DNA from 2 places in the Peribacillus sp. QJM3NY_7 genome. Region 2 is predicted to be linked to the other one. Evidence: riboswitches for the same ligand, from Rfam matches in the RefSeq annotation. Region 2 holds a riboswitch; the other holds the start of a gene.
The links. A riboswitch is a leader RNA that binds a small molecule or an ion and turns the genes downstream of it on or off. The one in region 2 is predicted to bind thiamine pyrophosphate.
Positions count from the first base shown of each region.

Region 1 (3,978 bases), 1.6 Mb from region 2:
CATTTCGGCACGATCCCGTGGATCTCTCTTGTTTTGGCCATGACCTTTGGATTATACGGTCTGGCAAAAAAAATGATCAAGGCCGAATCGGCAATCGGGCTGACGCTCGAAACGATGATGGTAACGCCTCTGGCCCTAGGCTACCTGATTTACTTGATGAACAGGTCGGAAATGCAATTCTTTACAGACGGGAGCACAAGCTTGCTGTTGGTGGGCGGCGGGATTGCCACGGCATTGCCTCTTTTATATTTTGCAAAAGGGGCCGAGAAGATCCCGTTATCGATGCTAGGCATTTTTCAGTATATCGCTCCGACCTTATCTTTATTGATCGGGGTATTCGTCTATCATGAAAGTTTCACCAAAGCACATCTTTTAGCCTTTTTGTTCATATGGTCAGCCTTGGCTGTTTATACACTATCCATTACGAAATGGGGGCAGGCAAGTGCCCGCAGGTTCAAAGGCAAAGGCAATATTGGTGCGTGAAAAGAAAAAAATGCTTGGGGAAATTTCTCCCCAAGCATTTTTTTATGTCGATATTCAATAAAACGGATTTATGGCATAGGCGAAATGCCAGGGTCATGAAAGGTATATCTTCGAACCTATTTCAGAAACAATACAATTGGAAAGGCTGGCAGGACTGTTATCGGGCTTGGCACGGGGGTTATTTAGTTGGAATTGTCTATAGAAGGAACTATCCAGGAAAATGATATGCGTTGTCAGAAATGCTGATATGGTGGCGAATGGCTTTCTATTGCTATTTAATTCATCGATGATTCCCTGTGCAGTGGTAATCCCGATCCCGTGGCCATAAAAGAGGTTATTCCCTAATAATATGGCATTTTCACCTTGCCATTCAGGGGTTGCCAAGTCGTGATCAGGGTTTTTGAAGTAAACGCAATCACCTGGTGAATAATCCCTTCCTTGGTGAACGATGAGAGCCATATTCCTTGGAGGGCGAAAGTCATATAAAAATAGGTCTGAAAAAAGATAGTCGAAATTCCTGGGGCCGATTAAATCCAAAATCGCCTTTAAAAAAGTGACGACCATTGCCGTCCCGCATTCGAAGGCATAAAGCCCTCCATTCATGAAAATGTCAACGAGCGCAGCATGAGGGAGAATCCCTGGCTGAAGGGTAAAGGTGCCATCCTTTGAAAGGTGCCAATAACGTTGATTGGATTGAGACTCCTCAAGTGTGGAAAAATCCGGACCGCTTTTATCCAACGCAATAGCTGCCTCTATGACTCGGTTCCTCAGCTGTATCTCGAAATTAAAATCCCCAAAGTTCCGGTATTCAAAAACGTTAGAATCTTCCGCCAAGCATTGAAGAGTTTCAAGCGATTTGGCAGAGGCTGTACCTGGTTGGATTTGACTGACATCTAACCATTTGTGATTAATCTTTATCATGACATATCCACCTTTTGCTAATAAAATTAAGGGTTTAATAAAACCAGTAAACAAAAATGTCTACACGTTATGCTCATTATATGAATGCTTGAAAAGAAATGACTATTTGGAACGTGTCCGCCGCCGTTGCAGCCAAGAATGATCGGAACGGAAAGAGGCAGAGTTATTTTGCTTTCAATGATTTTCGTTCAAAAGATATTTGAAGTGCCAGGAATACTTTTCCAATTAGAGAGAAGAAGCAAATTAGTATTCCTTTTTCCCCATGAATTGATATAATGAGAGAGAAAAGTTCATATGTGCGAGAAATGTAGGGGGGCCAGTACTGCTGGCTGAGATTGCATCCATTAGATGCTGACTCTTTGAACCTGATCTGGGTGATGCCAGCGGAGGGAACATATTATGACTGATTTTCTGTTTTGTATGTTAACGTCCGAATTCATCTTCGGGCGTTTTTTGCTTTTTTATCCAGTATTTGAATAGCCCTGGAGCCCTATTATGGTTCCGGCATATGAATCTTATAAGATGTGTAGGAGGATAATGACTTGAATAAATTCTTACCACTGTTAACTTCGTTCTTCCTTTTAGCTGGATGCGGAGCAGGCGGAACTAATGAAAAAGAAGAAGCATCTAAAAATGAAGAATTAAAGAAGGTATCGGTCGTGCTCGATTGGACACCGAATACAAACCATACAGGATTGTATGTAGCCAAGGAAAAAGGTTATTTTAAAGAACAAGGTCTTGATGTGGAAATTATCATGCCAGGTGAAGCTGGAGCTGATAAGCTTGTCGCTTCAGGGAAATCTGAATTTGGCGTGAGCTATCAAGAGGGCATAACGCAGGCCCGCGTACAGGGTGTGCCGATTGTTTCGGTAGCTGCCGTCATCCAGCATAATACTTCGGGATTCGCTTCCCCTGAGGCTAAGGACATTAAGACTCCCAAGGATTTTGAAGGGAAAACGTATGGTGGCTGGGGATCTCCGGTTGAAAAGGCCATTATTGATTCACTCATGAAAAAGGAAAATGCGGATGTAAATGAAGTGGACATAGTCAATACAGGAGACATGGATTTTTTCACTTCGGTTAAAAGGGATATAGATTTTGCCTGGATTTATTATGGTTGGACAGGCATTGAGGCTGAGTTACGAAATGAAAAGCTTAATATGGTGTACTTAACCGAATACTCTGATAAGCTTGATTACTATACGCCTGTTTTGACTACAAATGAAAAGATGATAAAAGAAGATCCCGAGACTGTTAAAGCATTCGTTCATGCAGCTTCGAAAGGGTACCAGTTTGCGATTAAGAATCCTGATGATGCAGCAGATATGTTAATTGAGTCTGCACCGGATCTTGATCCAAAACTAGTGAAGAAAAGCCAGGAGTGGCTTGCAGCCAAGTATCAGGATGATGCTCCGCGATGGGGTGAACAAAAGCTTGAAATTTGGAAGAATTACAGTGAGTGGATGACTGAAAATAAGCTTCTTGAAGGTGATTTCGATCCTGAAAAGGCATTTACCAATGAATTTTTACCAAAATAGGAGGAAATACAATGGCCAATTCATTAATTAGTATACAAATTATTCCTAAAGGGGAAAATGTCATCCCTATGGTCGATGAAGCAATCAAGATCATTGAAGAATCAGGTGTCAAGTATGAGGTTCACCCGCTTGAAACGACAATGGAGGGGGAGCTTTCCGAGCTTTTTGCCGTGATAGAAAAAATGAATGTAAGAATGATTGAAATAGGATCGCCGAATGTCATTTCCCAAGTGAAAATATTATATCAGCCAAGCGGGATTACGATGGATACGTTAACGGAGAAATATCGGGCATGATCGGAAGGGGAATTTGGAAGAAGGGGGCTCCCTTCTTTCTTTTATTATTGTTGCTGATTGTATGGGAGTCAGTGACAGTCTTATTGAAAGTTGAAGAATGGCTGCTTCCCGCTCCATCGGCCATTTTCATTGAAGGAATAGAGTCGTCCCGCAATCTTTACGGACACCTTATATCCACAACCGAGCTTGCGTTGTCAGGTTTTTTTATTGGAAGCTGCATCGGCTTATTGATCGCGGCAATCCTACACCTATTTCCAGGTGTGAAGGACGCGGTTTATCCTCTGCTCATACTATCACAAAATATACCTATCATTGTTTTGGCGCCGCTTTTGGTGATCTGGTTTGGCTTTGGCATGCTGCCTAAGTTAATCGTGATTTCACTTGTATGTTTTTTTCCGGTTGCGGTCGCATCATTGGATGGTTTTCGCCAGACACCATACGAGCTTAAGCATTATTTCAAGATGATGGGAGCGGGGGAAAACCAGTTATTTTGGAAGCTGGAACTTCCTCACTCGATCCCGTTCATTTTCTCCGGCCTGAAAATTTCGGCTACCTATAGTGTAATGGGTGCGGTTATTTCGGAATGGCTTGGGGCAAAATCGGGGATTGGTGTTTATATGACTCTCGCCTCTTCAGCGTTCAGGACAGATCGGGTGTTTGTAGCCATTTTCATCATTATGGGAATGAGCCTGATTTTTTTTGGAATCATCACTTTCCTGGAGAAATACTTGGTTTCTTGG
Region 1 covers NZ_CM149663.1:4,026,138-4,030,115, reverse strand. Annotated here, with positions in the region: gene rarD (EamA family transporter RarD) at 1-483, shown strand, start outside; gene AC0VX1_RS19290 (protein-glutamine gamma-glutamyltransferase) at 577-1,404, opposite strand; TPP riboswitch at 1,704-1,813, shown strand; gene AC0VX1_RS19285 (ABC transporter substrate-binding protein) at 1,947-2,942, shown strand; gene AC0VX1_RS19280 (thiamine-binding protein) at 2,954-3,238, shown strand; gene AC0VX1_RS19275 (ABC transporter permease) at 3,235-3,978, shown strand, end outside.
Region 1: another riboswitch for thiamine pyrophosphate. It lies ahead of AC0VX1_RS19285 (ABC transporter substrate-binding protein); the one in region 2 lies ahead of tenA (thiaminase II).

Region 2 (3,978 bases):
GGCGGGGCAGCAGCAGCTAATTCCAATTCTTTGACTTCAATACAGCCTGAAGGTCCATTGAGATATCTTTAATATCTGAGTAAGGTTCTTGGATGCTTAATAACCTTTTCAGTATATGCACGGTTTCTTTTTCTAACGAAAGCTCTTCTGTCCAAGGAAGTGCTTTTTTACTTTTGGAAGCGTACGTCGTATAAAGTACATATAGAAGTATTTCCCCCAAGTCGTAAAAATCCTGCCTTTTCAGCTGCAAAATGGATTCTCTAGCGAGGTTGTCCGAATTGATCATCTTGGACAAACCAAAGTCTATCAAAATGGGCTGATGGTTTTTAAGTAGAATATTCGGTATACGTATATCTTGATGGAAAATGTCATGCTCATGTAGATAACATACTAAATCGACCAGCTTAACCAGAAAATGTAGAGACTCTTTCTCATTGAACGTTAATTGATTCGAGAAAATATGGTCTTCTAAATTATTCCCTTCTATGAAATCCATCACAAAATAAACATTTCCATCTTGCGAAAATTTCTCGTGAAATTTAGGGATATTTCTGTGGTTTAACATTCGTAATATGGAAATTTCATTTTCAAATTGTTTCAGCTCTTTTTTACTGCGGCGTTTACTTTTCCGGAGCTGTTTGATCACTATATTTTCATTCATTTTCAAATCATTGCAACGATAAACAATACCGTAGCTTCCTGTTCCGATTACAGCTTTTACCTCGTAGCGGTAATTCAAAACCACACTCTTTTTTAAAGGAATATCCACAATTAACTGGTAGAACTTTCTAAAGGAACGAAAAATTGAAACTTCCCTCACCACTTTCAAATATTCGAGTCAAGAACCAAAAAAAAAGACCATTATTAACTATGCTGGAAATATGAATGATCATGGTTAGTTTAACACTGATTTTTGATAATGCGGTAATGAAAGTCATTTCTTCGGGGCGATCTTTTGATAGTTCACAATTAAAAATAAATAATTCCTATATTTTCACATTATGAAATTATATGGTTTTTAAAAATATTAAGTTTACTATAATGAATTCATAATAAAAGAGTAGGAGGTGATGAGGTGGATGGGCGCGAGTTGAGAAGTTGCTTTGGGAAATCCCTAACCGGCGTCACAATAGTGAGCTGGTTTGATGGAAAGTTCAAAAGGGGATTACTGTGAATTCATTAAATTCACGAGTAAAATTGCAAAAACTCACGAGTGAACTGCTGAATTCACGAGTCAAGTGGCCAATTCACGAGTAAAACAGCAGAATTCACGAGTAAACCGGCAAAACTCACGAGTAAAACAGTAGAATTCACGAGTAAACCGGTAAAACTCACGAGTAAACTACTAACTGAGCTCCCTTTGATCAAATTCTTTGAAGGCTACGGGAATTGAGGGTATGAAAGATTGAAAGTTTAGTAACCCTAAATCAAGAAAACTTTTCTAATACGTTTGACAATTGGATTTATCGTGTTAATATAAAGGCAAATGAATTTAATATACAATTTGTACCACTAGGGGTGCTTTATAGGTAAAAGTTGATTTTTTACCCACAAAAGCTGAGATTGAAGTATGACTTTAAGACCCTTAGAACCTGATCTGGTTTATACCAGCGTAGGGAAGTGGGGTCTGGAACTATACATTTCTGTATTATTTCAAGTACAACCACTTTCTTTACGTTTAAGAAAGTGGTTTTTTGTTTGCAAAAAAAGGGGTGATAAGTGTTTTTTTTCTGTAACGTTCAATGAAAAAATACAATTTCGGAGGTAATGGACATGAAGTTTTCAGAGGAAATCCGTAAGGAAGTTGATCACATTTGGGAAGCTAGTTTTAATCATCCGTTCGTTGCAGGAATAGGAGATGGCACATTGCCATTGGAGTGTTTCCGTTTTTATGTCATGCAAGATGCCTATTATTTATCTCATTTTGCTAGAGTTCAAGCCTTAGGGGCAGTCAAGGCTACAGATTTACATACAACAAGCAGGCTTGCCGGCCATGCACAAGGAACATATGAAGCGGAGTTGAAGCTTCATGAGAATTTTTCCGAGAGATTAGGCATCACTAAAGAAGAACGGGAAAATTTCAAGCCTGCCCCGACTGCCTATGCTTATACTTCCCATATGTATCGTGCGGCTTATTCGGGACATTTAGGAGATGTTATTGCAGCTATCTTGCCGTGTTACTGGCTGTATTATGAGATAGGTGAAAAGCTGCAAGGGTGCATGCCCGAAGAGCCGATTTATCAAGAATGGATAGCGGCTTACGGAGGAGAGTGGTTCCGCACTTTGGTGGAAGAACAAATTGCGAGGCTGGATGAGATTGCTGAAAAAGTAACTGAAGAAGATAAGGCGAGAATGAAAGAGCATTTTATTCTCAGCAGCCAATATGAATACTCATTTTGGGAAATGGCTTATCGTTTAGAGACATGGCCCGTTCATAAGGAAACATTAGAAGTATAAAAGGAGAATGAAACAATGAAAAAAGGATTGAAATTAACGGATATATTAGTCACGATCGTGATTGCGGTAGCATTTGGAATCGTTTATATCCTTTGGGGTTCGATTTATTATTCCGTTAAACCATTAGGATTACATCTGGATCAACTTATTTATGGAATGTGGTTTATAGCTGGCCCTGTCGCCTTTTTCATTTTACGGAAACCGGGTGTGGCACTTTTGGCGGAGATAGCCGCAGCTTCCGGGGAATTCTTTCTAGGTTCCCCATGGGGGCTGACTGTACTGTTATATGGGGTGGTCCAAGGTTTGTTCGCGGAACTGGTGTTCATGGGGTTCAAATATAAAAAATTCAATATGCCGGTGGCCGTTTTAGCTGCGATGGCTTCCTGCCTGGCATCAGTTATCATGGATTTTGCATACGGGGAAATAGGTGCTCTTTCTACTTGGAATCTATCGTTATTCATGATAGCGAGGTTTGTGGGTTCCATATTCTTTGCAGGTGTGACCGCTTATTATTTAGTTAAAGTCCTGGAAGCAACAGGGGTAACTAATCTTGTGCGTCCGGTTTCCAATAAAGATTATGCAGAACTTGATTAAAAGAAGAGGTTGAGGGCCATGGAACCAATCGTTTCTGTTGAAAAGTTAAGAATGAAATTTCCCGGTGATGAATCTTTGATATTCAAGGATCTATCACTATCGTTTGATCAAGGAGAAAAAGTGCTATTGTTGGGACCATCAGGATGTGGTAAGTCCACTCTGTTGCAAGTGTTAAGCGGATTGATTCCGAATTCCATCGAAGTCCCGATGAAAGCGGAGAAATTGAAATGCCCTTCTTCATGGGGGTATGTTTTTCAAGATCCTGATAGCCAGTTTTGCATGCCATTTGCCGATGAGGAAATTGCCTTTGTCCTTGAGAATCTTTCCATCCCTAAAGAAGAAATGAAAGAGAAAATTGAAAATCAAATCCGTAATGTAGGATTGAACCTAGGGCACACAAGTATAGAAACATTATCAGGCGGGATGAAGCAGCGTCTGGCAATCGCTTCAGTATTGGCCCTTGAACCAGAAGTGCTATTTTTAGATGAACCGACAGCCATGCTTGATCCGGAAGGAACGAAAGAAATCTGGGACTTGTTGAAGGAAGTCGGAAAAGACAAAACGGTTATTATCGTCGAACATAAAATTGACCATGTTTTAGAATTCATCGAACGAATCGTGCTTTTAAACGATGACGGTCAAATCATAGCTGATGGTCCAAGAGACACCATTCTTTCCCTATATAAAAATGAAATGAGAGAACATGGAATTTGGTTCCCAGGTGTTTGGGATGAATATATACAGAAGTATGCACCCACTAGGGAACACCAATTTACAGATTGTTTACCTCTTATGGATGTGCAAGGATTTAGCGGTTTTCGGAATAAAGAGGAAAAAATCCAGGTTGAAGAGCTGAAGGTCCATTCAGGAGAATGGATTGTGATCAGGGGAGAAAATGGCGCGGGCAAGAGTACACTTTTGCATGCA
Region 2 covers NZ_CM149663.1:2,395,943-2,399,920, forward strand. Annotated here, with positions in the region: gene AC0VX1_RS11435 (hypothetical protein) at 1-26, opposite strand, end outside; gene AC0VX1_RS11440 (protein kinase domain-containing protein) at 17-745, opposite strand; TPP riboswitch at 1,505-1,636, shown strand; gene tenA (thiaminase II) at 1,774-2,457, shown strand; gene AC0VX1_RS11450 (ECF transporter S component) at 2,473-3,051, shown strand; gene AC0VX1_RS11455 (ABC transporter ATP-binding protein) at 3,070-3,978, shown strand, end outside.